DNA from 4 places in the Lysinibacillus sp. HST-98 genome. Region 2 is predicted to be linked to each of the others. Evidence: riboswitches for the same ligand, from Rfam matches in the RefSeq annotation. Region 2 holds a riboswitch; each other region holds the start of a gene.

Evidence for each region. Region 2 has a riboswitch for thiamine pyrophosphate ahead of thiW (energy coupling factor transporter S component ThiW). Riboswitches for the same ligand answer to the same signal wherever they lie in the genome.
Region 1: it holds a riboswitch for thiamine pyrophosphate, as region 2 does, so the genes downstream of both, thiT (energy-coupled thiamine transporter ThiT) here and thiW (energy coupling factor transporter S component ThiW) in region 2, are expected to answer to the same signal.
Region 3: it holds a riboswitch for thiamine pyrophosphate, as region 2 does, so the genes downstream of both, thiC (phosphomethylpyrimidine synthase ThiC) here and thiW (energy coupling factor transporter S component ThiW) in region 2, are expected to answer to the same signal.
Region 4: it holds a riboswitch for thiamine pyrophosphate, as region 2 does, so the genes downstream of both, thiM (hydroxyethylthiazole kinase) here and thiW (energy coupling factor transporter S component ThiW) in region 2, are expected to answer to the same signal.

The regions. Positions count from the first base shown of each region.
Region 1 is NZ_JAENHX010000012.1:77,600-85,619, forward strand. Features, by position in the region: gene JIN86_RS20905 (exonuclease SbcCD subunit D) at 1-784, shown strand, start outside; gene JIN86_RS20910 (AAA family ATPase) at 781-3,861, shown strand; gene JIN86_RS23835 (hypothetical protein) at 3,902-4,024, opposite strand; gene JIN86_RS20915 (magnetosome magnetite crystal formation protein family) at 4,080-4,403, opposite strand; TPP riboswitch at 4,529-4,636, shown strand; gene thiT (energy-coupled thiamine transporter ThiT) at 4,771-5,331, shown strand; gene map (type I methionyl aminopeptidase) at 5,494-6,249, shown strand; gene JIN86_RS20930 (hypothetical protein) at 6,279-6,992, opposite strand; gene JIN86_RS20935 (polyphosphate kinase 2 family protein) at 7,192-8,016, shown strand.
Region 2 is NZ_JAENHX010000007.1:171,848-179,867, forward strand. Features, by position in the region: gene JIN86_RS16450 (helix-turn-helix domain-containing protein) at 1-166, shown strand, start outside; gene JIN86_RS16455 (ABC transporter ATP-binding protein) at 184-1,290, shown strand; gene JIN86_RS16460 (ABC transporter permease) at 1,280-2,089, shown strand; gene JIN86_RS16465 (ABC transporter permease) at 2,086-2,883, shown strand; gene JIN86_RS16470 (ABC transporter substrate-binding protein) at 2,880-3,953, shown strand; gene JIN86_RS16475 (MFS transporter) at 4,523-5,719, shown strand; TPP riboswitch at 5,786-5,893, shown strand; gene thiW (energy coupling factor transporter S component ThiW) at 5,988-6,488, shown strand; gene JIN86_RS16485 (VWA domain-containing protein) at 6,675-8,020, opposite strand, start outside.
Region 3 is NZ_JAENHX010000011.1:140,094-148,113, reverse strand. Features, by position in the region: gene JIN86_RS20490 (helix-turn-helix domain-containing protein) at 1-1,303, shown strand, start outside; gene JIN86_RS20485 (catalase) at 1,601-3,106, shown strand; gene thiC (phosphomethylpyrimidine synthase ThiC) at 3,229-5,007, opposite strand; TPP riboswitch at 5,147-5,261, opposite strand; gene JIN86_RS20475 (AEC family transporter) at 5,322-6,251, opposite strand; gene JIN86_RS20470 (methyl-accepting chemotaxis protein) at 6,363-8,020, opposite strand, start outside.
Region 4 is NZ_JAENHX010000001.1:940,512-948,531, forward strand. Features, by position in the region: gene JIN86_RS04705 (universal stress protein) at 80-529, shown strand; gene JIN86_RS04710 (class I SAM-dependent methyltransferase) at 591-1,520, opposite strand; gene tpx (thiol peroxidase) at 1,610-2,113, opposite strand; gene JIN86_RS04720 (RDD family protein) at 2,238-2,864, opposite strand; gene sppA (signal peptide peptidase SppA) at 2,877-3,890, opposite strand; gene mbcS (acyl-CoA synthetase MbcS) at 4,077-5,660, opposite strand; TPP riboswitch at 5,851-5,948, shown strand; gene thiM (hydroxyethylthiazole kinase) at 6,032-6,799, shown strand; gene thiD (bifunctional hydroxymethylpyrimidine kinase/phosphomethylpyrimidine kinase) at 6,787-7,611, shown strand; gene thiE (thiamine phosphate synthase) at 7,601-8,020, shown strand, end outside.

The DNA of each region.
Region 1 (8,020 bases), on a different contig from region 2:
ACATTTTCATTTAGTGCCCTATGCAGAGCCAGCTACTATTCGCAACATCTTTGAAGATGAGTCAATCCGTTCTCATCAAGACGCCATGCGAAAAATTATTGAGCATATCACAGAAGACATGGACACAAGTAAGCGTCATGTTTTTGTTGGACATGCCTTTGTGACGAAGTATGGTGAGGAGGAAGCAAATACTAGTGATTCCGAGCGACCCCTTTCCATTGGAGGCTCAGATTGTGTGAATGCAGCTTTATTCAAACCTTTTCACTACACGGCTCTTGGGCACTTACATAAGGCACATTTTGTTTTAAACGAAACCATACGCTATGCAGGCTCTATCTTAAAATACTCGTTATCTGAGCATTTACATGAGAAAGGTTTTTTAATCATCGAATTAGACGAGCAAGGTAACACCACAGTAAGTAAAAGAAAGCTTGTGCCAAGAAGAGATCTACGAGTAATAGAAGGTCAATTAGAGGAGTTATTAACCTTCACACCAAGTGAGGATTATGTATTTGTTAGATTGACGGATAAAATATCTGTGACTTCACCAATGGAACGCATTCGTAGTGTATTTCCGCACGCTATGCATGTGGAGCGGAAGGTACTAAGACAAGATATGCCACGTGAACTACAAGTAGTAGAAGCTGAAAAACTAGAGGATATTGATTTATTCCGTTCATTCTTCACTGATATTATTGGCATTCAGCCTGATGAAGATACGGAACGCCTATTCACAGAGATGTTACAGGAGTTATTAGATGAGGAGCGAGAGACTGTAAAATGAAGCCATTAAAGTTAACAATTACTGCGTTTGGTCCCTATAAAGACACGGAAGTAATTGATTTTCAAGAGCTAGGGGAGCATCGATTGTTTGCCATTTCTGGAAAAACGGGTGCAGGTAAAACAACCATTTTCGATGCTATTTGCTATGCTCTTTACGGATCAGGTAGTGGGGAGGATCGACAGGATACAGCTTTACTAAGAAGCGGTTTTGCACATGATGAAGTTTATACAGCTGTAGAACTCGTCTTTGAAATGCATGGAAAAGTCTATCAAATAGTACGACAGCCAGGTCATATTAAAGAAAAAAATAAAACGGTTACTGGAAAGAAAATAGAGTTAGCAGAAGTAAAAGAGGGAAAGCTGGATTATAGCATTGTAGAGAAACAGCAAACGCTTGAAGTCGATAAGAAATTGCAGGAAATTATAGGTCTCACAAAAGATCAATTTAGCCAAATTGTCATGTTACCTCAAGGTGAATTTAGAAAACTATTAACCTCTGATTCAACAAATAAAGAAGTAATTTTACGGAAAATCTTTAAAACTGATCGTTTCGGTGTCATGGCAAAAAAGCTTGATGCCAAGCGTAAAGAAGCAGAAAGTGATCTTGAACGTGCCAAACAATTAAAAGAACATTTACTTGGTCAAATTGTGGGCGCCTTACCACAGCGTTCTTCCGCTTTATTCACATTGATTGCTGATAATACGGAAAATTTACATCAACTAACAGAGGCACTTGATGAGGAGCTTAGTTACTATAAGAAATGTGGAGAAGATGAACAGTCATACTATGAAGAAGCATATAGCCTTCATCAAAAAGAGCAGGAATATTATCGCTTAGCAAAAACGCTAAATGAGCAATTTGATGAACAAGCTAATCGACAGCAACGGCTGCAAATGCTTTTACAGCAGCAGGATTTATACCAAGCAAAGGAGAAGGAGATTGCTTTAGCAGAACAAGCAGAGCGACTTGTGCTGCTCGAACAACAATGCAAGGATTTACGTGCTGAACTGAATGTAAAGAAACTAGCTTTTCAACAAGCAAAGGTTAAGCAACAGCAGTCACAAGAAAAGTTGCAAGAAGCACAAGAAAAATATGAGATGGAGCAGGCTAAAGAATCTGAACGACAGCAAATCTTACAGCAGGAAATGCAGATGCTAGCGCTATTGCCGAAATTTGAAGCCTATGAAAACAATATACAACAGCTGCAAATAGCAGAGCAATATGCTGAAAATGCAAAACGAGCAGTAAATGATAACCTCAAACTTTTGGAAAATGAACAAGAGCAATTCCAGCATTTTTCTCGATCGTTAGAAGGCTATGAAAAACAGGTTGAACCCTATGAAAGCTATTTAGACCAATTACCGAAACTACGGGAACAAGTTGCTTTAATCAAGCAAGCGGAGAAATATGAACATGCCGTAGAGTTAGCTAAGCAGGATGTAGTTGCTTTAGACAGTCTCTATCAAGAAAGTAAAGAGGCTCTTCAACTTTTGCAGCAACGATGGCTGACGAGTCAAGCTAGTATTTTAGCAGAACAACTGAAGGAAGGAGAACCCTGTCCTGTTTGTGGTAGTATGACACATCAGAAAGCGCACAATGAGCAACTGGAAGTTATTGAGCTTGCTCAAGTGGAAGCATTAAGAGCGAAGGCATCATCAGACGAGCGTAAGTATTTAGAGAAAGAGGCATTTTTAGCATCAGCGCAGCAACTTCTTCAAGATACATGGCAACAACTTGAGGCGCAGCATATTAAACAAGAAGACCAATCACAGATCACCGCTACTTTACATGAAGTGGAACAAGAGATTGCTGCATTAAAAATTATTCAACATCAATTAGCTGATGTGCGATTGAAAATAAAGCATCAGCATGATCGAATAGAACAGCTACGAAATAAACATATGAAGCTAGAGCAATATTTAGCAGAGCAGATAAAAGAATGGACAAAATTACAAGCGGTTGTAGACGAACAACTTAAGCAGATGCCCCCTAATTTACCAACTTTACAGCAATTAAAGCAACAACTTAATGAAGTTAGCAAACAGAAAGAAGAGCTTCAAAAAAGTTGGCAAGTGAGTCAAGAAAATTTGCATGCAGCAAAGGAAACGGCTAGCAATGCAACACTAACTGTAGAAATTGCCAAACAGTCCTTTGAGGAATTACAGCTTAAAATGAATGAAAAGCTTCAGCAATTTACAGCAAATATGCAAGAATTAGGGTTCGAAAGCTATGAGGCTTATGCTACTGCTAAACGGAGTGCCATACAATTAGATGCACTTCGAAAAGCATGCAGTGACTATACTTTACAAGTGCACACGTTGCAAATCCAGATTACCGAAGGGGCTACCTATCTTCAAGGGAAAGAGAAGCAAGATTTAGAGGCAATGGAAGCAAGAGTAGAACAGCATCGAGTTTCCTATGAGGAAGCATTTAAACGTTTGCAACAGATGAATGGCTTTATACAAGCATGCCAAGGCTTTAGTGAAAAGGTGGAAGAAATAGCGAAAGAGCTTCATTTACTTGAACAAGAAGCAGGGCGAGTAAAGGAGCTCTATGGATTATTAAATGGACAAAACTCGAAAAAGCTATCCTTTGAGCGTTATATACAAATTAACTACTTAGATCAAATTACAGAAGCTGCCAATATACGTCTGTATCATTTATCAAACGGTCAATTTGAGCTTAGACGTTCAGATAGATTAGAAAAGCATGCGAAGCAAAGTGGCCTTGGTCTTGATGTTTATGATGCTTTTACAGATCAATTACGAGATGTCAAAACTTTATCAGGTGGCGAAAAATTTAATGCTTCGTTGAGCCTTGCATTGGGGATGGCAGATGTGATTCAAAGCTACCAAGGTAATATTCATATTGAAACGATGTTTATTGATGAGGGCTTTGGCTCGCTCGATGAGGAATCACTAAATAAAGCAATCGATACATTAATTGATTTGCAGGATTCTGGTCGTATGATTGGCGTTATTTCGCATGTGCCTGAATTGAAATCCGCGATGCCAGCAGTTTTACATGTGGAAAAAACATTAAATGGCCATAGTCAAACCCATTTTGAAGTGAAATAAAACGAAGGCGTATTTCCTCTAAAAGGAATACGCCTTCGTTTTATTTTTTTCGGGTTGTGGTTGTAGGCGTTGTGCCCTTTTTTGCAGCCATTACTTTTTTTACGATAGGAATAACAATAGGTGCTAACTTAACGGCAGTTTTTACAACGTTTGATACTTTCATCCCAAAACAGCTCCTTTTACAATTACTACTACCTGTTTCTCTTAAAAATAAAACATTAACGGATAACACGAACAGCCTGAATTATATTCCAAATCACAATACCGAGTGAGACGAGGGCATAGATGGCGAATGAAGCAAACCAAATAATCATCATCGTCTTGTTATTGGAGGTTGGATCTAAACTAAATGTAGAAAAAACAAAGACAATAAAGAATAGAATGCCAAAAACAAAAGGTATTAAATGAGAGACAAGTGCACGAATCGAATGGCTTTTTACATCACTGTCTTTTGTCACGAAATATACAATTAATGGAACGATAAAAGGGGCGAAGAAAATACTAAGATAACTAAAGGCAGCTAAAATTTTTTGATTCTCCATAGTTGTATCTCCTTTTTAAATATTTACGCATGAAAAACAGCAAAGTTTCAAAAAAATGATGTATGGAAGGTTGTAATCCTTCAATCCTTTGCGTACAATGAGATTGTTCAAATAAATTCAGATGTAACGACCACAAGGGGAGCTGATGATGTCAGCTGAGACTGGGCACGTAATGCCTTGACTCTTCGAACCTGTAAGTTAATGCTTGCGTAGGGATGTGGATAGAAACCGACACTTGTACGATGTGAGGCTCTGTCCTGACATCGTTTTTTCGTCCTTAAAGGAAAAAAGGTGTCAAAAAGAGACATATCAGCGCTTTTCTATTCCTGCTCTTGTATCCTACATCGGAACAAAGGAGAGAATATGTATGGACAAAAAAAGACTATTAATGCTAGTGGAGATTGCGATTTTTGCAGCGATTGGTCTCGTACTGGATCAGGTTTCCTTTAAAGTATGGGCACAAGGCGGCTCAGTTAGTCTTGTTATGGTACCAATTATGTTAATAGCATTTCGCTGGGGCTTAGTAGCTGGGCTAACAACTGGATTACTCGTAGGTGTAATGCAAACCATGTTTGGTGCTACGATTGTGCATTGGCTACAAGGATTCCTGGATTATGGCGTTGCTTTTACTGTTGTAGGATTAGCGGCGGTTGTACGTGGACCAGTGTTAGACGCTGCTAAACATATGAACAAAACAAAAATGGCACTTTATATAATCATAGGTACCGTTTTCGCAGGCTTCTTACGATACACAGCACATACAATTGCTGGTGCTGTATTTTTTGCCGAATATGCGGGTGACCAAAATGCATGGATCTATTCCATCATCTACAATGGTACATATATGCTACCAGCAACCATTTTAACGGCGATCGTTGGTGTTCTTTTATTCACAGCCGCTCCACAATTAATGCAAAGAAAAGCTTAATGCTAGTCCCTTCACGTGAGTGGAGGGACTTTTTTATCGTGAATAGCTCTTTTAGCACTTTGCAAAGTAGGAAAGCATACAATATTTAAAGCGTTTATCGTTATACCCATAAAAAGTTATGTTATATTAAAGAATAGATATTAGATGAAAGGGACGTTATACATGATTGTAAAAACGCAAGAAGAGATTGAAGCTTTTAAAAAAATAGGACGCATTTGTGCTGAGATTCGTGAAGCGATGAAAGCTGCAACAAAGCCAGGAGTTACAACACTTGAGCTTGATGAAATTGCTGGTCGCATGTTTGCAGAGGCTGGCGCTATTTCAGGACCAAAGGGAGAATATGATTTTCCAGGGTATACATGTATTAGTGTCAATGAAGAAGTAGCACATGGTATTCCAGGAAAGCGTGTTATTCAAGAAGGAGATATCGTAAATATTGATGTTTCTGGCTCTTTAAATGGCTATTTTGCTGACACAGGTATTTCATTTGTTGTGGGTGATGGCTATGAGGACAAAGAAAAGCTTTGCCGTGTTGCTAAAAGTGCCTTTGATCGAGCAATGACAAAAGTAAAGGCTGGATCTAAATTAAATCAAATTGGTAAAGCTGTTGAACGCGAGGCAAATGCTAATGGGTTAACTGTTATTATGAATTTAACAGGTCATGGCTTAGGTCAATCTTTACATGATGAACCAAACCATATTTTAAATTATTACGATGCATGGGATTCTACTATTATGAAAGAAGGTATGGTCCTTGCGGTTGAGCCATTTATCTCAGCAAATGCAGAGCATATCGTAGAAGCAGGTGATGGTTGGACATTCGTGACGCCTGATAAATCACTTGTAGCTCAAATCGAACATTCAGTCATTGTAACAAAAGATAAACCAATTATCTTAACGTCATTAGACGAAGAATAGGATGCAATGAAAAAATCCTGCTAACCAAATTATTTTTGGTAGGCAGGATTTTTTTTAATAAATAAAATGCCAACAAAGAGAACACCGCATAAAAATAAAGCGGCTGTAGTGACAAGTAGCTCATCAAAACCATTATGTATGGCGATTCCAATATAAGCCCAAATAAAAACACTTGGATACATAACATCAAAGTGATGGAAACGGATATGTAGCGCAATGGCTCCTCCTAAAGTAAGTAAAATCACTGCCCAAAGAGGCGTACTAAGACCAAAGCCGTTCCAACCATAAGCCGTTAACGTAAAGCTTGTATTTGTGATAAAAATAAATGTCATCCATGCTAAATAAATAGAGAAAGGAATACGACCAAACAAGGATTTGTTCTGAAGAGGGTACGTATTATACAACATAAACAAATACAAGACTAAGAGTAATGTAATGCCAAGAGAAACAATAAATAACTCATGGTGCCAGACATATATCATTAATGCTTGTAATATATTTATGCAACTAAAAAGCGCAGACTGTTTCAAAGTTGTCTTTTTTATGTTCATAACTAACCAATAACCGAGTAAAAAATAAATGATAATCCAAATTACATGACTTACACTAACTGGTGCAAATACTACAGAAAAACGATTAGCGATTTCTAGCGAAGATTGACCGTTGATGTTCACGAAAAAGGATGAAAAGGTTAGGATGATTGAGACAATATAAGAGATTGTCATCATGATAAACCGAGGCATGTTTTCCTCTCCCTTCGTGTTAGATTGTATAGGGAAAAGACAAATAAGTATAGTACTGTCACTTTTTTTATTATAACGGAAATTTCCAACAATGTATCGTGTTGTTTTACTAATAATACCTACAATTTACCATGTCTGATAGGCATCCATATATTTCTTTAGTACAATAAGAATAGCCAAATAAAAGGAGTGAAGTTTCATGACACAAAATTTGAAGAATCTAGATCTAACTGTTGAACTAGACAAAAAGATGTATAAAAAGAAATTAAAAGTACTCCAATATGAAATGTTGAATGCACAACAATTTTTATTAAAAAACAAGATTGGCTTGATCTTGGTATTCGAAGGAATGGATGCGGCTGGTAAAGGTGGCGCTATTAAACGATTAATCGAACGTGTCGATCCCCGCGGTTATGTTGTACATCCTATTTCTGCCCCTCAAGCTCATGAATTACGCTACAATTATTTACAACGGTTTTGGAGAAAATTGCCTCAACATGGGCAAATCGCTATTTTTGATCGCTCGTGGTATGGTCGCGTATTAGTAGAACGCATCGAAGGATTCGCAACAAAGGATGAATGGTCTCGTGCTTATGAAGAAATTAATAATTTCGAGAAGATTTTAACTGCAGGAGATTACATAATTATTAAGTTCTGGCTTCATGTTTCAGATGAGGAGCAATTAAAACGCTTTAAAGAACGTGAACAAAACCCTTATAAATCTTGGAAGTTAACAGCCGAGGATTGGCGCAATCGAGATAAAACACCTCAGTATATTGATGCAGCAAATGCGATGTTTGAAAAGACAGATAAAAAAGATGCACCATGGATCTTAGTCGCTGGAGATGACAAAAAGTATGCACGTGTTCAGGTGCTACAGGAAACTATTGCACACATTGAACGAGAGGCTCAAAGACGTGGTCTTCATTTAACAAATGTGTTAGACAATACACAACTAGAAGATGCTGATTCTTCCAGCTTAGAAATAGTAAACGAGAAAAAGAAAGAACAAAAAACTAAATAATTAA
Region 2 (8,020 bases):
TATTTATGTGGTTAAAGGGCGTATTCGTCTCGTTTTAGGGAATGAACAGTATATCGCAAGTGAAGGTAACGCACTTTATTATGACGCGACAGACCATCATCAGATTTTTAATGCACATGATGATGAAACAAAAATTTTACTTGTCGCAACAGATTCTTATTTATAGCTTAAGGAGGCGCATCCATGACAACCAATTCAATTATCCGCTTTGAAAATGTTTCAAAGTCATATAGTGACGGCACCGTCGTTTTAAAAAATATCAATTTGGAGCTTGAAAAAGGGAAATTTTATACACTCCTTGGTCCATCAGGTTGTGGTAAAACAACCATTTTACGAATTATTGCAGGATTTACGGAACCTACAACAGGAAATGTATTTTTCCATGATAAAAAGATTAATGCAGTTCCTGCCAATGAACGTCAAGTTAATACTGTTTTTCAGGATTATGCGCTGTTCCCTCATTTAAATGTGTTTGAAAATGTCGCATTTGGCCTACGTATTAAAAAGCTTCCTGAAAAGGACATAAAAGAGCGTGTAGCTGAAGCCTTAAAGTTTGTCAATTTGGCAGGGTATGGTAACCGCGAAATATCTGAAATGTCTGGTGGACAACGACAACGTGTCGCGATTGCACGTGCCATTGTCAATGACCCTGAAGTAATTTTACTGGATGAGCCACTTTCAGCTTTAGACTTAAAGCTACGTACAGAAATGCAATATGAGCTACGTGAATTACAGCAACGTCTTGGCAAAACATTTGTCTTTGTTACACATGATCAGGAAGAAGCACTTGCCATGAGTGATGAAATTTTTGTCTTAAGTGAAGGCCAAATTCAGCAATCAGGTACACCAGTGGATATTTATGATGAACCGATTAACCGCTTTGTTGCTGATTTTATTGGTGAATCCAATATTGTACCTGGCGTGATGATTGAGGATTTCAAGGTTGAATTTGCTGGCAATGTTTTTGAATGTGTTGACCAAGGGATGAAGCCAAATGAAAAAATAGATATTGTCATTCGACCAGAAGATTTAGAAATGACAACAATTGATAAAGGCAAACTTGTGGTAAAAGTGGATACACAATTATTCCGAGGGGTACATTATGAATTATCCACATATGATAAAGATGGTAATGAGTGGCTAGTCCATTCATTGAAGAAAGCAGAAGTAGGGACTGAGATTGGTTTAGACTTTGATCCTGAGGCGATTCACGTAATGCGCTTAAACGAAACAGAGGAAGAGTTTGATAAACGATTAGAATCGTATGGAGACGATGAAGATGCAAACTAAAACATCGAAATCAGCGTTATTTCCATATGTGTTATGGATTGCCTTTTTCGTTATCGCGCCAATTGCACTCGTTGTTTATTATTCCCTGCTTGATTTACATGGCAACTTTACGCTCGATAACTACAAAGCGTTCTTTTCTTCGGTTTACTTAAAGATGACTTTGAGCTCGTTTTGGTATGCATTTTTAATTACATTCTTTACACTATTAATTTCATACCTAACTGCTTATTTTTTAACGAAGACAAAGCATAAACAACTTTGGCTTCTACTTATTATTATTCCTTCATGGATTAATCTTTTGTTAAAAACATATGCCTTTATCGGCATCTTTGGGTTATACGGGCCTATTAATGCATTTATCGAAGTATTTGGCTTTGATCCAAAGCAAATGCTCTTTACCGATATTAGCTTTGTCTTTGTGTCGGTCTATATCTTTATTCCATTTATGATTTTACCGATCTTCAATTCTTTAGATCGTTTAAACCCAACACTCATTTATGCAGCACGTGATTTAGGTGCTTCGGCTTTTACAACCTTCCGTCGTGTTGTTTTACCATTGACAATGGATGGCGTTAAATCTGGTATTCAAGTCGTCTTTATCCCTGCCCTATCCCTGTTCATGATTACTCGCTTAATTGCAGGGAACCGTGTCATTACTCTAGGCACAGCGATTGAACAGCAATTCCTTGTGACACAAAATTGGGGTATGGGTTCCACTATTGCTGTATTCTTAATTTTATTCATGGTGATTATCATGCTAATTACGGGACAAAAAGATAAAGGGGGTGGCGTACGATGAACAAACTATCTGCTTCAGCCAAAGTCTATTTAACAATTGTTTTTATCGTTCTCTATGCTCCAATTTTCTATTTAATCTTTTACTCGTTTAATAGTGGCGGCTCCATGAATAATTTTGAATCCTTTACTTTGGAGCATTATCAAGCTGTTTTTGAAGATTCACGTCTTCTTGTTATATTAATAAATACGGTCATCGTGGCATTACTTTCTGCTCTCATTTCTACTATTATTGGTACGCTGGGAGCAATTGGGATTGTGACGGTTAAGGATTCTAAAATGCGTAATACTTTATTATCCTTAAACAATGTCTTAATCGTCAGCCCAGACGTTATTATCGGGGCTAGCTTCTTAATTTTATTTACAATGGTAGGCATTAAACTGGGCTTTGCATCTGTTTTATTAGCGCATGTCGCATTTAGTGTACCGATTGTGGTATTAATGGTTTTACCAAAGCTACTAGAAATGAATAACTCATTAATCGATGCAGCATTAGATTTAGGAGCAACGAAAAAGGACGTTATGATGCGTGTCATTCTTCCTTATATTCAGCCAGGTATTTTTGCAGGCTTCTTCCTTGCCCTTACGTATTCATTAGATGATTTTGCCGTGACATTCTTTGTAACAGGTAATGGCTTTAGTACTTTATCCGTAGAAATTTATTCAATGGCCCGCGCAGGAATTTCTCTAACGGTGAATGCAATTTCTGGTTTAGTATTCTTTGTTACGGTTTTAGTTGTTGTTGGTTATTATTTCATTACTAGTCGTACGAGTAAAAGAATGGAGGGTCAACGATGAAGTCACTAATTCAAGCTACCATCGCCATCCTTTTCGTTTCAGCCCTTTTATTCTACGCGGCTGATGCCTTAAGTGCTGGTGGCGGTAAAAGTGGAAAAGACACGTTAACCATCTTTAACTGGGGAGAATATATTGATCCTGATTTGTTAAAAGAATTTGAAAAAGAAACAGGCATTCATGTTATCTATGAAACATTCGATTCCAATGAAGCTATGATGACAAAGATTCAACAAGGCGGAACAGCTTACGATATTGCTGTCCCTTCTGAATATATGATTGAGAAGATGAAGGAAGAAAAATTATTGATTCCTTTAGATAAGAAGAAAATCCCTAATTTAAAAAATATTGATCCTTACTTTTTAGATTTACCATTCGATGATAACAATAAATATTCTGTCCCTTATTTTTGGGGAACAGTAGGTATTGTCTACAATCCAAGCCTTGTTGGAGACTTAGACTTCTCCTCTTGGGACGATCTATGGGACTCTTCTTTAAAGCGAAAAGTCTTTTTAGTAGATGGTGCGCGTGAAGTCATGGGCATGGGCTTAAACAGTCTTGGCTATTCTCTGAATTCACTAGATGATCAGGAACTTCGTGAAGCTACTGACAAATTAATCACACTCGCACCAAATGTAAAAGCGATCATTGGAGATGAAATTACACCGTTAATGATTAATAATGAGGCAACTGTTGCCCTTACATGGTCTGGCCAAGCAGCTGACATGATGTATGAAAATGAAGAGTTAGACTTTGCTGTACCTGAGGAAGGCTCAAACTTATGGTTTGATAATATGGTCATCCCAAAAACATCGAAAAATATTGATGGTGCCCACGCATTTATTAACTTCATGCTAAGTGCTGAATCAGGTGCTCAAAATGCCGATTTTGTAGGCTACTCTACTCCTAATATTGCAGCCATGGACTTGATGGACGCAGAAGTTGTTTCCGACGAACGCTACTATCCTTCTGAAGAACAACGCGATACATTAGAGGTCTACAAAAATTTGGGACCTGATTATTTAGGGAAATACAACGAATTATTTTTAGAATTTAAAATGAGTATCCGATAATTAAACTAGCGAATTGGTTTTCACACCAATTCGCTAGTTTTTTTCTCTGCCTATCTAACTTCCTATTAAATAAGAACATTTTCAATCGACTATTTGTATTATTATATTTAGAAAATATTTTATCTAAATTTTAATAGATGCTCCCATCATCTGTTATAGGAAACTTTACCTATAGATTTTTTCATCTAATCTGCATAAATTTATATTTTCTTTATCCATTGTATTAACAATAAATAAGCCATAAGTGTACTTTTGGTATTCCATAATTTTGATGCCACTACTATAACAGTCGCTACAATTTATAGACCATTACAGACAAACTCACAAATTTTTTAATTCTTCTTTTATAAGAGAAATCCATCGATTGTTGTTGCTCGATTCTATAGTTCTCCTCCCTCAATTTTTATGACTAAAATGTATTATTTCATCATCCTTAGGTACGCAGATGAAAACTTTTGTGGAAAACCATTCTAAATATAGAACCAGTACGATAATCTTAACTATTAGCCAAGCAATAATTCTTTATGATAGACTGTACTAAATTTGATTACAAAAAGGGGGTTCATTCGATGACCCAGCAGAAGTCCAATAAGGCGGCTTTGTATATTTTAATGTTTAATATGTTTATCGCAATGGGGAGTATTGGCATTATTATTCCTGTCATGCCAGAGTATTTAAAAATATTTGGTGCAGCAGGACAAGTTCTAGGTATGCTAATCGCAACGTTCGCCTTAGCTCAATTCGTATTTTCTCCTATTGCTGGGAATCTTTCAGATCAGTACGGTCGAAAAAATTTAATCATTTTCGGTCTTATCGTAACAGGTCTTGCACAAATCGGATTTGGCCTTGCTACAGATGTATGGATGCTCTTTTTAGCACGATTTTTAGGTGGTCTAGGTTCTGCATTTGTTGCTCCTCCTATTATGGCTTTTGTCGCTGACGTCACAACCTATGAAGAACGCGGGAAAGGTATGGGGATGTTGGGTGCCGCTATGTCTCTTGGCTTTATGATTGGACCTGGTATTGGTGGCTTTTTAGCAAAGGTAAGCTTACATTTCCCATTTTTCACAGCTGGAGCTGCAGCCATTGTAGCATCTATTTTATCTTACTTTTTATTACCTTCTACCAAACCAAACACTGCGCAACAGAAACAAAAGCAAGACAATCTGGCGAAGCAAATGGCTCGTTCCATACATATGCCTTATTTTGTTATGCTCATAATTATGCTGGTGTTCTCGTTTGGAATTGCAAATTTCCAAACGACATTGTCATTATTTGTGACAGAAAAGTTTAATTACACACCTGTAGATATAGCGATTATATTAGTTGTTGGTGGTGCTTTTGGAGTAGTAGTACAAATGTTTATTATTACACCACTGTTCAATCGTTATGGTGAAATGAAAGTAGTACTAGTTAATTTGTTTATTGCATCCGTTGCTATTTTCTTAATATTATTTGTTTCTGGCTTTGCCCTTATATTAGTTGTAGCAACAATTTTCTCTACAGCAACGACATTAATTCGTCCAGCTGTTAATACACTTATCTCAAAACTTGCAGAAAAAGAGCAGGGATTCGCTGCGGGCTTGAATAATGCCTATATGAGCCTTGGGAATATGATTGGACCCGCTTTGGCAGGTTTATTATTTGACTGGAATATGAATAGCCCCTATATTTTTGGTTCTATCATATTATTAGCTTGTTTCTTCCTTGCACTCATCTGGACAGTGAAAAAAGCACCTCATTTAATGCAACCCGATACAAAATAGTCTGAAAAATCATTGACTATTTTTAGCAGTATGTTACATTATTGTTGATTCACTAAATTGAATAATCTTAACCACTAGGGGAGTCTTTAAAAGGCTGAGACGTATATGGTAATATACGGACCCTTTGAACCTGATCTAGTTCACACTAGCGGAGGGAAGTGGCGCTACTTGCTGTTATCACTATATACACGCAAGGCCGCTTCCTATTGTTTAAAGGGAGTGGCCTTTTTATTTTTCCTCACCAACTTTACCAAAAGGAGTGAACTTTATGTCAATTCGTAAATTAACAGTCATGGCTTTATTAGTAGCCATTGCTGTTGCAGGCTCTACTTTCGTATCCATCCCAACAGGCATCGCACGTGCTTACCCCGTTCAGCATGCGATTAATGTGATAGGAGCTATTATACTTGGACCCGTACCAACAGTTATAGTTGCCTTTGTCACTGCCATCATTCGTATTCTTACTGGAACAGGCTCTCTACTAGCCATCCCGGGTAGTATCATCGGCGCGTTCTGTGCTGCCTTTGCCTATAAATATAGTAATAAAATGTGGTTAGCTAGTATCGGAGAAGTTATCGGAACTGGCATTTTGGCTTCACTTATTGCCGTCCCTTACGCAAAATTATTCATGGGAACATCTGTAGCAGCATTCTTCTTCCTACCAGCCTTTTTAACATCTAGTACAATCGGCGCCATTTTAGGTGTAATGGTTGCGAGTAGCTTGCGTAAAACAGAGCTAGTAAAGAGGTTTCATTCTTCTCTTTATTGAGAGGGATTGAATTATGAGCATTCATTGAGCTGGGGTAGTCCAATTTGGAGCGCTTTTCTTCTCTTTATGAGCAAAGAGCCTACTTTTTAGATAATTCTTACCCTCTTTACAAAGGGGAGAGCTCTCTATTTCAAGGAATATAAAAAGCAGTGCAAAACTATTCGAGTTTGCACTGCTTCCTCTATTTTAAGATCGTTTTTTCATGCCTTTTAACAACTGTGCTACATTCGTGTCTTCTGGTATAGTTTTTTCCTCAACCAGCGGCTCTTTTTTCTTCGCATTCGTTAGGAAATTCCAACCAAAACGTCTTATGGTAATATCAATAAAGAAAAGAAGCATACTCGCTAAGAGTAGCCATGTGGCAATATTTTGCCGATCTGCTCCTTTTGTCGTAAAGTCACGGAAGACATCTTGTGGTTCCCTTAAAACAGTGCCTCCTGTTCGTTGCGTTAACTCTTCTATCAGTTGGTTATTTACAGGGAGTAGCTCGTATTCAGCACTATAAGGAACACTTAGCCCTGCCTGATAAATGGCCTGCTTTTCATCTGCTACACGGAAGAAAATTAATCCAGGTTCAGCTTGTACTACAGCTCGAACTTGGGATGCGGAAATGGTTTCAAGTTGTGTTTCTAGCTCCTCCCCTGCTTCATTTACTGCAACAATATCTAAAAATGCAGCTTCATTTGTAGGGTCTGTAATCATAAAGGAACCATCTGCTTCCAATCTTACATCATAGGCTACATCATTGTAGCTTGGTAGCATTTGAGAAATAAGTGTTTGCCAAAATACTCCCCAATTTTGCCATCTTGCCCAATCTCCTGTCCATTTACCCGTTGAATCAGATGTAAAGGCAAATGTTTTACCAAGACCATATTGCCACTGCGCTAACACAGGATCTTCCTTTTCGCTTTCTGCTACGACAGTAGCCCCCTGTTTTGCCGTTGTCCCAATGTATGCATTCATTTGTGGGACACCATTAGCAAACAGTGCGTTCCATCCTGCTGCATTATAAATTGCAGGGTAAAATGGATTGTCCTCAATATAGGTACGGGAAATCATAGCAGTTTCACGAGATAAAATAGAAGGAATGGTTTGCTCATCTATGACATCATAGAAACGTCCACTGCCCATGTCACTAAGTGCTTCTAATAAGTTCGCATCGGCATCTTGTCCAATCGCTACTGTCGATAAGGTTATACCATCTTCTTTTCCTTCAGTAATTAAATCCTCATAGTTCCCTGCCTGTGATTGCCCATCTGTTAAGAGAATAATATGCTTACGTTGGAGCTTTAAATCAGCAAGGTTCTCGTAGGCTTTAGCTAATGAACTATAGATTTCTGTTCCCCCACCAGGTGTTACGGATAAAATAGTATCCACAGCCTCTTCTTTACTGCTAAGTGGCCCTGTCTCTATAATCTCCCAAGGACGATCATCAAAGGCGATGAATCCTAATGTATCCTCATCTCGCAACATCTCAACAGAACGTGCCGCAGCTTCCTTAGCAAGCTCTAGCTTCGAGCCTTGCATACTGC
Region 3 (8,020 bases), on a different contig from region 2:
ACTGTTAAATATCGATTTATTTCCTAATAATCGCCTAGCAGGTCTTTATCGCGATTTACAGAAGCTTTCTGGTGCCATTTTAGCCATGACAACAGAGCCATTATTTAAAAATGCTTTGAAAGCAATTGATTTACAAGTGGCTCATCTTTTTGTGAAGCCTATTGATTTAGAGCTATTAAAGAAAAAACTCACAACCATTTCTCTTCGCACACCCCAGATTACAGAAGATGCGCAAGAGGCTACAAACGATTCCTTTTATAATCAATTATTTTTAGATAATAAATCTGGTTCAATTGAGACAACGATACATTTCACAATGATTGAACCCGAGCATACTGAAACCTTCAATAAGCTTTACAATTGGCTTCAACAGACACCGATTCACTTTCATATGAAAACCTATCCTCTATCTAATAGAATCGTATGTCTTTTTCAAACAAATGATATAAGGATTGTGGAAAAAGATGTACGTACACTTATGAAGGAATGGCGTTTGATTAGTAATAGTTCTTTAAATATCGGCATATATGATGGAACACCTACAACCATTAAAACTATGTATACATTAACAAAGCGTGCACTACATCAAAGTTTTTATGAGGGCTTTGGCCATATTTTTTATGCGAGCAAACAATATGAAACTCAGCCCTTTGATCCCTTACTGACACCAGAAGAGCAACAATTACTAATAAGTAGTTTGGAAGATGGAAACCTAGAGGCCGTTAAAACATTTTTATATCGGCTTTCTAATGAAGGCATATATTATGAGCAAGACGATTTACGCATTCATTTGACGAGTGTCTTAGCACAAATTAGACGCTTTATGCTGAAATATAAATTACATGAAAAAGCGGTTATCGAACAAAACTACCGTCAGCTATTTCACTTAATCATTGAGCATCCTATATTTTATACGATACTCAATGAGATTATTTCTTTCACGCAGACATTAATTGAGTTAGCAACGGTAGCTCGAATAGAGAAACGAGCTGATTATGTTGAACTAGCTATAGAAATAATTGATCAACAATTTAAAGATAGTGCACTGTCTCTTCCCTTTGTTGCTCATAAGCTTGGAATAAGCCCCAATTATTTAAGTACGATTTTCTCAAGAAAACAAGGCTTGCCATTTAAGCGCTATTTACAACAAGTAAGAATTCATCATGCTACAAAAATGCTGCTAGAAACAGATTTTGCTATTAGCGAAATCGCTCATTTAAACGGTTTTGATGATCCAAATTATTTTATAAAATTATTTAAGCAACAAATTGGTATTACACCTAACCGATATAGAAAAAAATAAAAGATTGATTAAAATGATTTTCAATTAGTTGATTTTATTTTCAATAAAGATTCTTATCATGATGTCATTATCCTGACCTTATCGTGATAATTATCTATAATATTGAGATCAGATAAAATAAATTAAAGCTAGAAACTATGTATAATTCGTATGTCTAGCGCATATATTTATAGTTTATACTAAAATACAAATATTCTTTAACGATAATTATTATAATGTACTAGCAATTCTATTTTATATTTGTTATAGTTATAGACGAAGAGTTTGACTCACATTTTTTTCAGGAGGTAAGCTAATATGACAAACGCAAATGATCGTAGCCGTCGCTTTACAACAGCAGGTGGCGCTCCAGTAGTAAGTAACCATGACTCTATGTCAGCAGGTCCACGTGGCCCTCTTTTACTTCAGGATGTATGGTTAGTTGAAAAACTAGCAAACTTCAATCGTGAAGTAATTCCAGAACGTCGTATGCACGCAAAAGGCTCAGGTGCATTTGGTACTTTTACTGTAACGCATGATATTTCACAATATACTAAGGCGAAAATCTTCTCAGAGATCGGCAAGAAAACTGAAATGTTCGCACGTTTCTCTACAGTAGCGGGTGAACGTGGTGCAGCAGATGCAGAGCGAGATATTCGTGGCTTCGCCCTTAAATTCTATACAGAAGATGGAAACTGGGATTTAGTAGGGAACAATACGCCTGTATTCTTCTTCCGCGATCCATTACATTTTACAGATTTAAACCATGTGGTAAAACGTGACCCACGTACAAATATGAAAAATGCCAATTCTAACTGGGATTTCTGGACTTCATTACCTGAAGCACTTCACCAAGTGACAATTGTTATGTCTGACCGTGGTATTCCAGCTAGTTACCGTAATATGCACGGATTTGGTTCTCATACGTATAGCTTTATCAATGCTAATAATGAACGTGTTTGGGTTAAATTCCACTTCCGTACAGAGCAAGGCATTAAGAACTTAACTGGTGCCGAGGCGAATGAGATTATTGGTCAAGACCGTGAATCTTCACAACGTGATTTATATGAAGCAATTGAAAAAGGAGATTTCCCTAAATGGAAAATGTACATTCAGGTAATGACAGAGGAACAAGCTCGTGAGCTACCATACAACCCATTTGATTTAACAAAGGTATGGTATAAAAAAGACTTCCCATTAATTCCTGTAGGTGAGTTCGAGTTAAACAAAAATCCAGACAATTACTTTGCAGAAGTTGAACAAGCCGCATTTGCACCTTCTAACATTGTTCCTGGTATCAGCTTCTCCCCAGATAAAATGTTACAAGGGCGTATCTTTGCATATGCGGATGCACAACGCTATCGTCTTGGTGTAAATCACTATATGCTTCCTGTCAACGCACCAAAATGTCCATTCCGTACTTTCCACCGCGATGGAGCAATGCGCTTTGATGGCAATCTCGGTTCGACATTAAGCTATGAACCAAATAGCTATGGCGAGTGGGAGCATAATTTAGACCATAAAGAGCCTGAATTACGCATTGATGGTCATGCAGGTATTCATGACTTCCGTGAAGACGATAATAATTACTTTGAGCAACCAGGTAAACTATTCCGTCTATTGACTGCGGAAGAGCAACAACGTCTATTTGAAAATACCGCGAATGATATGGCTTCTGTTGAAGAATTCATCAAACGCCGTCACATTCTTCACTGCTATCTAGCTGACCCAGCATATGGTGAAGGTGTCGCTAAAGCGATGGGTCTTTCCTTAGAAGGTATGGACCTTACAAACCCATATGTAAAACAACCAACAAACGTTTAATATTCCACTTTATTATTGATATCCAAATCCAACTTTTACTCCATGTGAATCTACTATTCACATGGAGTTTTTCGATTAAGAAAAGGCCTATGTCTATTTTTTGACATAAGCCTTTTCTTTCATTATTGGTAAATTTGACTGCCTGCTTTTTTAAACTCCTCTGCCTTTTCCTTCATACCTTGATGGATCGCTTCAGTCGTATTCAAATCCTTATCTTTCGCATAATTACGAATGTCCTGTGAAATTCTCATGCTACAGAATTTAGGCCCGCACATAGAACAAAAGTGTGCTGTTTTTGCTCCCTCTGCTGGCAGTGTCTCATCATGATATTCTACTGCACGCTCTGGATCTAGGGACAGATTGAATTGATCACGCCAACGGAACTCAAAGCGCGCTTTAGACAGTGCATCGTCTCGTTGTTGTGCACCTGGATGACCTTTTGCTAAATCAGCAGCATGTGCAGCAATTTTATAAGTGATAACGCCCACACGAACGTCCTCGCGATTTGGTAAACCAAGATGCTCTTTTGGAGTCACATAACAAAGCATCGCTGTACCAAACCATCCAATCATGGCTGCCCCAATGGCTGATGTAATGTGGTCATAACCTGGAGCAATATCTGTTGTGAGTGGTCCTAATGTATAGAAGGGCGCTTCCTTACAAACCTCTAATTGCTTGTCCATGTTTTCTTTAATCAGATGCATTGGTACATGACCTGGTCCTTCAACCATCACCTGAACGTCATGCTGCCAAGCAATTTGTGTTAGCTCGCCTAGTGTTTCAAGCTCTGCAAATTGCGCCTCATCATTGGCATCTGCAATTGAGCCGGGGCGTAAACCATCACCTAAGGAAAAAGCAACATCATAAGCTTTCATAATTTCACAAATTTCCTCAAAGTGTGTATACAGGAAATTCTCTTGATGATGATATAAACACCACTGTGCCATGATAGAGCCCCCTCGAGATACAATACCTGTCACACGATTTGCTGTTAGTGGTACATAGCGTAAAAGGACACCTGCATGAATGGTGAAGTAATCCACACCCTGCTCAGCTTGTTCAATGAGAGTATCACGATAAACCTCCCACGTTAAATCCTCTGCTACACCATTTACCTTTTCTAAAGCCTGATAAATTGGCACTGTTCCCACTGGCACTGCAGCATTTCGAATAATCCATTCTCTAGTTGTATGAATATGTTTACCAGTCGATAGATCCATAATATTATCTGCGCCCCATCGAGTTGCCCAGGTCATTTTCTCAACTTCTTCTGCAATGGAAGAAGATACAGCAGAATTCCCGATATTCGCATTGATCTTTACATGAAAATTACGCCCAATAATCATTGGCTCTGCCTCAGGGTGATTAATATTAGAAGGCATTATAGCTCGTCCAGCTGCAATTTCTGAACGTACAAATTCAGGATTCATATTTTCACGAATCGCTACAAACTCCATTTCAGGCGTTATAATCCCCTTTCGTGCATAGTGAAGCTGTGTCACATTTTTACCTTTTTTAGCACGCAAAGGCTTTCTCGCCAACTCAGGGAAGACATTTTCTTGAATACGCGGGTCATCAACATGACGAAAGCCATTATCCTCCGGTTTAATGGAGCGTCCCTCATATGCTTCTACATCCCCTCGCTCTTGAATCCATGCATTTCGTAAGGCAGGTAAACCTTTCGTAATATCTACTTGGTAGGCTGGATCTGTATAGGGCCCACTCGTATCATATACTCGAATAGGAGCATTTTCTTCATTTCCAAAACTGCCTGTTGTTGGACTTAATGCAATTTCTCGCATAGGTACTAGAATATCTGGGCGTGATCCTTCCACATATACTTTTTTACTTCCTTCAAAGCTAGACATAATGGTAATATTCTTTTCACTAATTGCTGACATGAGCTACTTCTCTCCCTTAAATTTATTTTAATCTAAGGACCGATTCTAGCTCACCCCAACAATCCAAAAATAAAGGCCGAATCCAAAATAATTATTTGGATCCGGCCACGAATGTAAAGGTCTATTGATTGCATACTCTGCAATAGCTTCTTAACTTTCCCACGCTGGTATGAGCCAGATCAGGTCCAAAGGGTCAAGAAACTTTGTAGCGTTCCCCTCTCAGCCTGACTCATCAGACTCCCCTAGTTAATACTATTTAGTTTGATGCTAGTGTAGCAGATAATACTAAGAGATGGAAGTTATTTTTTATCTTACTAGGTAAATAATACTTCCGCAAAATAGATCACAATGGTTACCGTTATACAGCTTACAATGGTTGAAAATAAAACAGCTTGCGCGGCTGTTGCTGATTCTACATCATATTCCAATGCTAGACTAGAACTATTACGGGATGTTGGAAAGGCACTAGCTATAAACAGTGATTGTGCGACGACTCCATCTAATCCCAATATATAAATAATGGCTAATGCAACAGATGGTCCAATAATTAATCGCGTAAAACAGCTGATAAAGACAGTTTTATTAAACATTGATTTCATCTCTAGTTGTGATAATTGCGCACCTAAAGTAATTAAGGCCACAGCAATAAATCCATCTGCTACATGTTCTACTGGAATTTTGATAAACTGTGGAATACCGATATCAAAATAATTCATAGCGACACCTATAATCAGCGCATGAATAATAGGCATTCTAAAGAAATCCTTGATGATTGTCATACCTGACTTTGTAGAAGAAATTAAATTGTATAAACCATATGTGTACGTAGTCATATTTTGAAAGATTACGAGCATGACCTGAATGGCTACTCCAATAGGTTGCGTGGCAAATATCATTTGAGCCACCGGAATACCGTAATTGCCCGAGTTAATAAGCACCACACTATTTTTAAAGACAGCTGCCTCTGTTCTAGCTAAACCTAGCCCTTTTGCCATAAAATGACTGAGTAACATTTGACTACCGATAAAGAGTACAATAAATAATCCGACCTCTCCCAGTACCGATAACTCCACATGTGTTTCATATAAATTTACAAAAACAGCTGCCGGCATAAAGCAATATGTAATAAGCTGAGACAATGCTTTTAAATTAAAGCGAAATTTCTTTTGTAGGATAGCGCCTATTACAAGTAACACTAAAATAGGTACAACAATTTGAAAGAAAATCATTCCGAGATACATCATATCAATGTCCCCCTCTCAGTGTGAATAGTAGTGTTGAATTCCTTCTAGGTCAATTTCGCTGACTTTCACAATAAAAGAAGACTGCCTCTATATTGAAGGCAGCCTTTGCTTTTAAACAAGCTTAAATCGATTTACAACTTCTTGTAGCTCGTTTGAAATATCGTTCATATTTTGAATAGACTCTGCTACTTTTTGTAATTCTGCTTGTTGATCCATTGCAGAAGCACTTACTTGTTCCGCAGAGGCTGCTGTTTGCTCTGAAATAGCCGAAATACTTTGGATCGCCATGATTGCCTGATTTTTATGCTCTAACATGCTAGATAGTTTATTCATTAATTCACTAATAGAATTTGCAATTGAACCTGACAAGTCACTGCTATCTTTAAATGCTAGTTGCGTGCTTTGTACTGACTCATTTTGAGATTGCATTAAATCTGCATTAGATGCAATCACAGCAACTGTCTGCTGAGAATTTTCAAGAATGCTTTCTACTGTACTCTTAATAATTTCTGTTTCATTTTTAGATTGTTCTGCTAGCTTTCTAACTTCCTCTGCAACTACAGCAAATCCTTTACCATGCTCACCAGCACGTGCAGCCTCAATACTTGCATTTAAAGCTAGCAGATTAGTCTGCTCGGTAATGCTTTGGATCGAAGCAATAATCTGATTAATATTGGCAATATTAGAAGCTAATGATTCCATTTGCTGCTGGATACGCCCATTCATTTCATTTGTCTCCATATTACGCTCTCTTAAACTTTCAACCTCAAGCAATCCTTTTTCTGTTGTTACACCTGTTTTATGAGATAGCTCATCCATTTCATTAGAAAGAGCCGTAATCGCATCAATCTGATCTGATAAATCCATCATTCGATAATTTGTTTCTTCTGTATCCTCTGATTGCTTCGAAGCTCCCTGTGCAATCTCGTTGATAGCTACAGAAACCTCCTGACTAGAAGCAACTACCTCATTAAATGCCTCATTTACCTGATTAGAAGATTGGTTCAATAACCTCGTGGAATTTAGTACAGTTTGAATCGCACTATTGGTTTTATCTAACATATTATTATAGGCCACAGCAACTGCACCAATTTCATCAGGCTTAATATATCGATCTTCCACCTTTTGTGTTAAATCCCCTTCGGCTGCAGTTTCAATCGATGCACGTAAAAATTTAAGTGGTTTTAGTTGTTTATAGATGAATAACACACTTGCAGCTGTCATCAAAACCACCATAATAATGGAAGCAATAATCGTAAATACAAATACATGATTATATGTTTCTAGAATCTTTGATTCAGCTAACACGACTTGAACAGTCCATGTTTCGTCAATACCCTCTAAAATCATTGGAGCAAAAACATTATATGCCTTTTCCTTCAGTTGATCAGAGTCAACGTACATACTTGTTAGCTCGCCATTTTCCATTGTCTTACTAATACTTGTCCAAGTAGGATCCTCTTGCATATTGCGCCCAACTAATTCTTCACCAAAACTGTTAGCTGTTAGCACACCTTTATTCGTAATAATTGCCGCATAACCGCCTTCTGGGGCATTCGATTTTGTTAAATCATTTAAAAAATCGATTGATACATCGGCTGTCAATACACCGAAAAATGTTCCGGAAGCATTGATTAATGGCACCGAAATGGTTGTCATTAATACGGATTGTCCGTTTACATTATAATCATAGGGCTCTGTCAAAACTGCACGTCTCTCTTCTTTTGGTACCCAATACCATTCAGAAATACTCTTATCATCAATACCTT
Region 4 (8,020 bases), on a different contig from region 2:
TAATTTTTCTTGCGGAAAGTATTTCCTTTAGAAAATCATTTGGTATAATCAACATATACAAATCAGGGAGGTTTTTCAAATGGCTAATCATTATAAAAGCATTGTTGTTGCAGTAGACGGTTCAAAAGAAGCTGAATACGCGTTTCGTAAATCAATTGATGTTGCAAAACGAAACGAAGGTGCAGTATTAAATCTAGTAAATGTAATCGATACTCGTTCATTTGCTGCTATCGAAGCTTATGACCGTTCCATTGCAGAGCGTGCTCAAGCATTTTCTGAAGAACTATTAAATGGTTACAAAAAGCAAGCTGAAGATGAAGGTTTAACGAATGTTAATCTTATCATCGAGTATGGCTCTCCAAAAAATATCATAACAAAAGAGCTTTCTAACATCGTAGACGCAGATTTAATCATTTGTGGTGCAACTGGTCTAAATGCAGTAGAACGCTTCCTAATCGGTTCTGTATCTGAGGCTATCGTACGTTCAGCTAAATGTGACGTACTAGTTATCCGTACGCCAGAAAACTAATTTGTAATACATAAAAAGGTATCCTTGTATAGGATACCTTTTTACTTGCACTTAAGAGCAATTACTTGCCCTCTTTCCACATCTTCACTTTTTCAAAGAATAGCGCAAGTGCCTGCTTATTCTGCATATTCGGTACCTTAGCTAATAGGACTTCTTTAGGAGCTTTCAATTCCTTCGATTGTTTTTGTAAAATCACAATGCTCTTCTCTAATGATTTATTCGCAAACATAGAGTCAGGTAATTGAATAATCGCTTGAATCCACGCATGCTTTTGAATGTATTTGTGTAATTGCTTAGACTGCTCTGACTCAAAAAGATGAGCGGGTGCAAGGAAAAATAAATAGCCGCCATCCTTTGTATAATTCATTGATTGCTCGATGAATAAATGATGGGCATAACTCATCCCCTCCGCTGGACATAATTCATAATCGAGCGCCACTTCTTCATTTGGATAATAACCTACAGGTAAATCACAAACAACAGCATCAACTGGATTGACCAATAAATCTTCTAAGGCATCTTGACGGTATAAAGAAATAGGTTGTTCTATTAAGTCAGCAGTTGCCGCAGCAAGGCGAATAAGTAGCTCATCCACCTCTACACCTGTTGCTTCCACTTTTCCATCTAATAAATTCATAACCGTCAGTAATAAATTGCCCGTGCCTACTGCTAGATCCATGATCGAGATCTTTTCATTTTCAAGACGCTCTGCAAAAATCTGCTCCACAAAGTAGCCCACTAATAGCCCTAACGTATCAGGAGTCATTTGATGATTCGGCTGTGAGCCTTTGCGCATCCCTTTTAAAATAGCAATTTGAATAGCTTTACGAATATCCTCTTTTGTTGCATCTTTTTGAGAAAAATCAACTTCGCCATCAAGCCATGCCTCTAACCCATCTAATAATCCTTCTAGTAATGTTATACTGTGTTCTTTTTCGATTTTTTCGGCATGCTCATTTAGCAAACCAAATAACTTTTCGATATTTTCCATATCTAACTTCCTTTCACGCAGAAAAGAGCCGTGACAAACACTTGTCACAGCCCCTTTGTCTAGTATTATCTTAGCCTAAAAGCAGCTTATTATGCTAGTGCTTTGACAGCTGCAATGGCCGCTTCATAATTTGGATGATCTGTAGCTTCAGGTACATATTCAACATATGTTACTTTATTGTTTGCATCCACAACGAATACTGCACGTGTCAGAAGACGTAATTCTTGAATGTATACGCCATATGCCTCACCAAATGAAAGGTCGCGGTGATCTGATACAGTTTGGACTGCATCAATACCTGCTGCACCACACCAACGCTTTTGAGCGAATGGAAGATCCACAGATACTGTATAAATGACTACATTATCACCTAAGTTAGCTGCTTCCTCATTGAATCGACGTGTTTGCGCATCACATACACCAGTATCTAATGATGGTACAACACTAAATAAACGAATTTTTCCTTCTGAATCATTTAATGTTACAGGTGATAGGTCATTCGCTAATACCGTAAAATCTGGAGCTTGATCGCCCACCTTTACTTCATTTCCTACTAGTGTCACTGGACCATTTTTAAATGTTACTTGTGCCATATAAACGCCTCCTAATCATCATATGTACATAATATTACTAAATCAAGGGAATTAATTGCAACTATGATAGCTTACATACTTAGAAATAGATAAGACTGTCTCTTAATTTGAGACAGTCTTATGTTTATTGTTCATTTTTTTCCTCTAGCTTGGCTAAGTCTATTTTTTCTTCTTGTACAGTAATTTCTACATGTTCTTCTTGTTTTGGTAAAGTAGTCGGTGTTGAAGCCTTTTCAATAAAGATTTTTTCGTGCACAACTGTTGTATCGGCAAAATAATCATGTAAACCTTGATTTTCTGGTAAAATCACTACCAAAATATACAGTGGCATAAAAATATTATTGATAATACGACCAATCCAATCACGGAATAACACATCTGACCAAGTTAGCTGATCGTGCTTTAATGAAATTACACGTAATCCAAACACCATTTTCCCTAGTGTTTGCCCAAAGAACTTGGTCATCAGCACAAAATAGCTATAGTAGAAAATTGCTGTAATAATAGAAATTGGCGCATACCAAACAGAATCAGATAAAGACCAATCCATTAAATAGAAGATAGGATTGACGAGTATTCCACCTACAGCAGAAATGATGAATCCATCTAATAAAAATGCCCAAAATCGTACCCAAAAACCAGCAGTTTTTAATGCATAGTTTTTTTCATTTACTGATTCTCCTGAGGTATTTATATAGAACCCATTTTCCATAGAGGGTGAACCTTGCATAACAATTTCATTGTTTGTCATTGTGCTCCCCCCTTAGTATTCCCCATATAGATACATCATTTTCGGTGCGCTATAGTCCGTCATGATTTTCATTAGCATTTTTTCTTCAGCAGAGGGACCGAACATGGAGCCAATTTTCATACCTACGTATGATTGCCAGCCACCCATATCGTATGAATACTCAAATAAAGCCGCATCTTCAAGTCCATAATCTTCACGAAGAGCTGCAATGGCCGCTTCTTCATCACCAATTTCATCAATTAACCCTGCTTCAAGCGCTTTTGTACCACCAAGAATACGACCATCTGCAACCTTTTTCACTTCTGCTTCAGACATATTACGTCCTTGCTCTACAATATCTACAAATTCTTCGTACGTTTCATTAATCATATCTTGCATCATTGCACGTTCCTCAGCTGTCACTTCACGCATTGGACTTAGCATATCTTTATGCTCTCCAGATTTAAACGTCTCAAATTTGACCCCTACTTTTTCAGCAAGCTCTTGATAGTTAATAGATTGCATGATAACACCAATAGAACCTGTGATTGTATCACGATGGGCAAATATTTTATCTGCTGGTGCCGAAATATAATAACCACCTGAAGCTGCCATAGAATCCATTGATACATAAATTGGAATTTGTCGTTCTTCTTTAATTTTTAGTAGCTTTTTATAGATATCTGCAGATTCCTTTACACCACCACCTGGTGAATTAACGCTTAAAACAACACCCTGTATGGACTCATCATATAAAATATTATCTAATTGTTCTAAGAAAAATTGATGATCATAGGCAACTGGTTGCCACAATGTACTTGAGCCGATATCTTGAATCGTTCCATCTACCTTTAAATAAGCAATTCGCTTATCAAAATTTTCACCTTCAATGACATTTTCATATACATCTAAGCTATTACCTGCCATTAAGCTATCAAAATTACCTAGGAAATCCGCTTTAAATAGCGCAAAAATGGTATTAATTCCTAACGAAAATAATAAGAGAATACCTGCCACTACTAAAGCAACCCACCTTTTTACATTCATGTCTTTCCGCCTCCTCAACACGTAATACGTATGACTTGCCAATTTGTTTCATTTTTTATGCAATAATTAAACAAAAAAGCTTTACACTATGTATTTCCTCATATTACCTTACCTAAAAAAAATAAAAAAATCAAAGTCCATCCCTTTGATGAACTTTGATTTTCGACATTATTTCCTAGGAAATGATTATAATTGGAGGTGTTTGATTTCATGTTGTCGTAATTCGACACGTCTAATTTTCCCAGAAGATGTTTTCGGTAGCTCCTCTACAAATTCAATAGCACGTGGATATTTATAAGGAGCGGTTAATGATTTCACATGACTTTGGAGTGTTTGAATAAGCGCTTCATCACCTTTTTCACCATTGCGCAGAACAATAAATGCCTTGACAATATTTCCCCTTACTTTATCAGGGCTCGCAATAACAGCAGCCTCTTTTACGGTTGGATGTTTCATTAAAGCATCCTCTACTTCAAAAGGGCCAATTGTATAGCCTGAGGATATAATAACATCGTCTCCTCTACCATCAAACCAAAAGTAGCCATCTTCATCTTTATAGGCACGATCTCCTGTAATATACCAATCCCCTCGAAATTGTAAATTTGTACGTTCAGGATCATTTAAATATTTTTTAAAGAGGGCTGGTGTTTCACGATGAACAGCAATATCACCAACTTCTCCGATTGTAACGGGTTTGCCCACATCATTAATAATTTCAACAGTGTTGCCAGGAGTAGGTTTTCCCATAGAGCCAACTCTTGCTTCCATCCCTACCATTGTGCCTACTAATAATGTATTTTCCGTTTGTCCATAGCCATCTCGCACTTGTAATTTAAATGTTTCCAAGAATACTCTAATGACCTCACTATTTAATGGCTCACCAGCTGATACAGCTTGGCGAATTGCACTTAAATCATACTCATGTAAATTATCAAGCGCTGCCATAAAACGATATTCAGTTGGTGTACAGCATAGTACATTGATTTTGAATCTCTGAAGCAATGCTAAATAAGAAGCTGCTTCAAATTTACCTTTGTAAACAAATGCAGTAGCTCCACTGCCTAAAGTAGCTAGAAACGGACTCCATATCCATTTTTGCCAGCCTGGTGCTGCAGTCGCCCAAACAATATCATTTTCTTGTACACCCAACCAATGTGGTGCTGTTGTTCGTAAATGAGCATAGCCCCAACTATGCGTATGCACTGCTGCTTTTGGATTTCCTGTTGTTCCACTTGTATAGGCTAAAAATGCATTGTCTGTGCTTTTTGTTGGGATAGGATTTATGTAGGTTGTAGATTGATTATGCATTTTTTCAAGTATGTTCTGCCAAGGTTTATGTGCATTCCCTATGACAAATTGTTGGATGTCTTGTAAATTCCCTACTTTATCGAACTGTTCAATATAGGGTTCAAATGCAATAACCGCTTTAGCATTTGCATGATGAATTCGATACTCAATATCCTTTGTTCTTAACATTTCAGAACTTGGAATAATAGTTAAACCCGCTTTTAATGCAGCAATATACACAATATATGCTTCCACTGAACGTGGTACCATCACTAAAATGACATCACCTTTCTTTAAACCTTGCTTGGTGAATACATGTGCTGCTTGATTCGCTTTTTCCAATAAATGTGCATATGTAATACATTGGATGTCTTGGTTTTCTTCATAAATGATTAAAGCATTTTTGGTTGCATCCTGAGCATATTTTTCAATTTCCTCTACTATGTTATACCATTCTGGTGCAACTAAATCTTGTCTTTTCATGGCAATTGCCCCCTTTTGTTATGACACATTATAAAACTCTTTTTTCAGCATTTTCAATGGTTTGTGCTTAATTTCGGTAAAGTCATGACAACTATCATACTCTCCTATATGGCATCGGTCACATTTTATCTATAGGAAAACTTGCTATTGAATACAAATGAAAAGTATGGTACATTTTGGTCAACTAAAAGCAAGATTGCAGGGGGACTCATAAGAGTTGAGAAGGTAAAACCTGACCCTTTGAACCTGTTAGTTAATACTGACGTAGGGAGCAATAAACATCGTTTTTCAGATGAAAGGCTCTTTTCGTGCATTTTTACACAAAAAGAGCCTTTTTGCATGCTTACGTCCATCCCTAAAGGAGGACTACAATGATTTTTCAAACAATTCGTCAACAGCAACCACTTATCCATTGTATAACCAATTATGTAGTGGCAAATTTTCAAGCAAATGGTTTATTAGCGATAGGTGCTTCACCAGTAATGGCCGATGACTGCCAGGAGGTAGAGGAGATGGTGGCCATTGCTCAAGCATTATTAATTAATATTGGAACACTTAACGATCGCACAAAAAGTGCCATGTTATTAGCAGGTGAAAAAGCCAATAAACTTGGTATTCCTGTTATTTTAGATCCTGTCGGAGTTGGAGCCACAACTTATCGTAAGGAAACCGTAAGATACTTACTGGAAAACATACACTTTGCCGTGATTCGCTGTAATCTCGGCGAGCTAGCAGCAATAGTTGGTGTAAATTGGCAACAAAAAGGTGTCGATAGTGGTCATGGCACTATCGCTATGGAATTAGAAGCCACATCATTGGCTCAACGCTATCAATGCATTGTTATTGTCACAGGAGAACGCGATTTTATAACAGATGGCAAGCATAGCCAATGGATCGCTGGTGGTCATCCACAAATAATAGAAGTAACGGGTACAGGTTGTTTACTTAGCGCAATTTGTGGCGCAGCCTATAGTGTAAGCCATAATCCTTACCAACAATTAATGGAAACACTTACTTACTATAAAAAAGCAGGTGTACTGGCATCCGCATTTACTGCAGACATTGGTGATTTTCAAATAGCCTTACTCAATGCTATACATCGCTTATCAAAGGATGGTGCAGCTTCATGCATATTGTAACAACAATCGCTGGCTCAGATAGTGGTGGTGGAGCGGGTATACAGGCTGATTTAAAAACATTTCAGGAATTAGAAGTGTTTGGTACTTCTGTGATTACTGCTTTAACTGCTCAAAATACTTTGGGTGTAACAGGTGTTTGCCCGATTGACGTTTCCTTTATAAAAAAACAATTCGAGGCCTTGGTAGAAGATTTTCCAATCGCTGCGATTAAAACCGGAATGCTTTATTCCTCAAATATTATCAAAGCAATTGCACACACGATCAGTGAGCTAAACATTCCACTGATTGTTGATCCGGTGATGATTGCAAAAGGTGGAGAAAGCCTACTACAGCAAGAAGCTATCGATGCCTTATGCTCAACTTTACTACCACTTGCTACGATTGTTACGCCCAATATACCAGAGGCAGAGGCACTTTCGGGGAGAGCTATACATCATGTTGAAGATATGAAAGAAGTAGCTCAAAGCTTGTTACAGCTAGGTGTACAATGTGTCATCATTAAAGGTGGTCATTTAGCAGATCCACTTTATGCCATTGATTATGTATTTTTTAAAAATGGACGTTCTTTTTCGATGCAGTCTCCACGAATCCAAACAAAAAATACGCATGGTACTGGATGTACATTTTCCGCAGCACTTACTGCTTTTCTTGGACAAGGATTTACTCTGGAAAATGCCATTATAGAAGCTAAAAAATATATCCAATTAGCTATTATGTATAATTTATCGATTGGAAATGGTCATGGACCCACTAATCATTTTGCTTATCAACAGCATAAGGAAGCCTGTGAGGTGATTATTCATGAAACGTGAGGATTTGCAGCTTTATTTTATTATGGGTACGAGCAATGTTCCTCCTCAAGAACAACCACTCTATATCCTAGAAAAAGCCTTGCAAGCAGGCATTACAATGTTTCAATTTCGCGAAAAAGGTCCTCACGCGTTAACTGGACTTGCCTATGAACAATTTGCACGCCAATGTCAAAAACTATGTCATCAATATCATGTGCCCTTTATCATTAATGACGATGTTGATCTAGCGATACGACTCGGAGCTGATGGAGTTCATATCGGACAAGATGATTTACCTGTAGGTGTAGCACGTAAAAGAGTTGGGAACATGATTCTTGGTGTATCTGTCCATTGCGAGGAAGAATTGCAAATAGCTATTAACCATCAAGCTGATTATGTTGGTATCGGTCCAATCTTTCCAACATCCTCT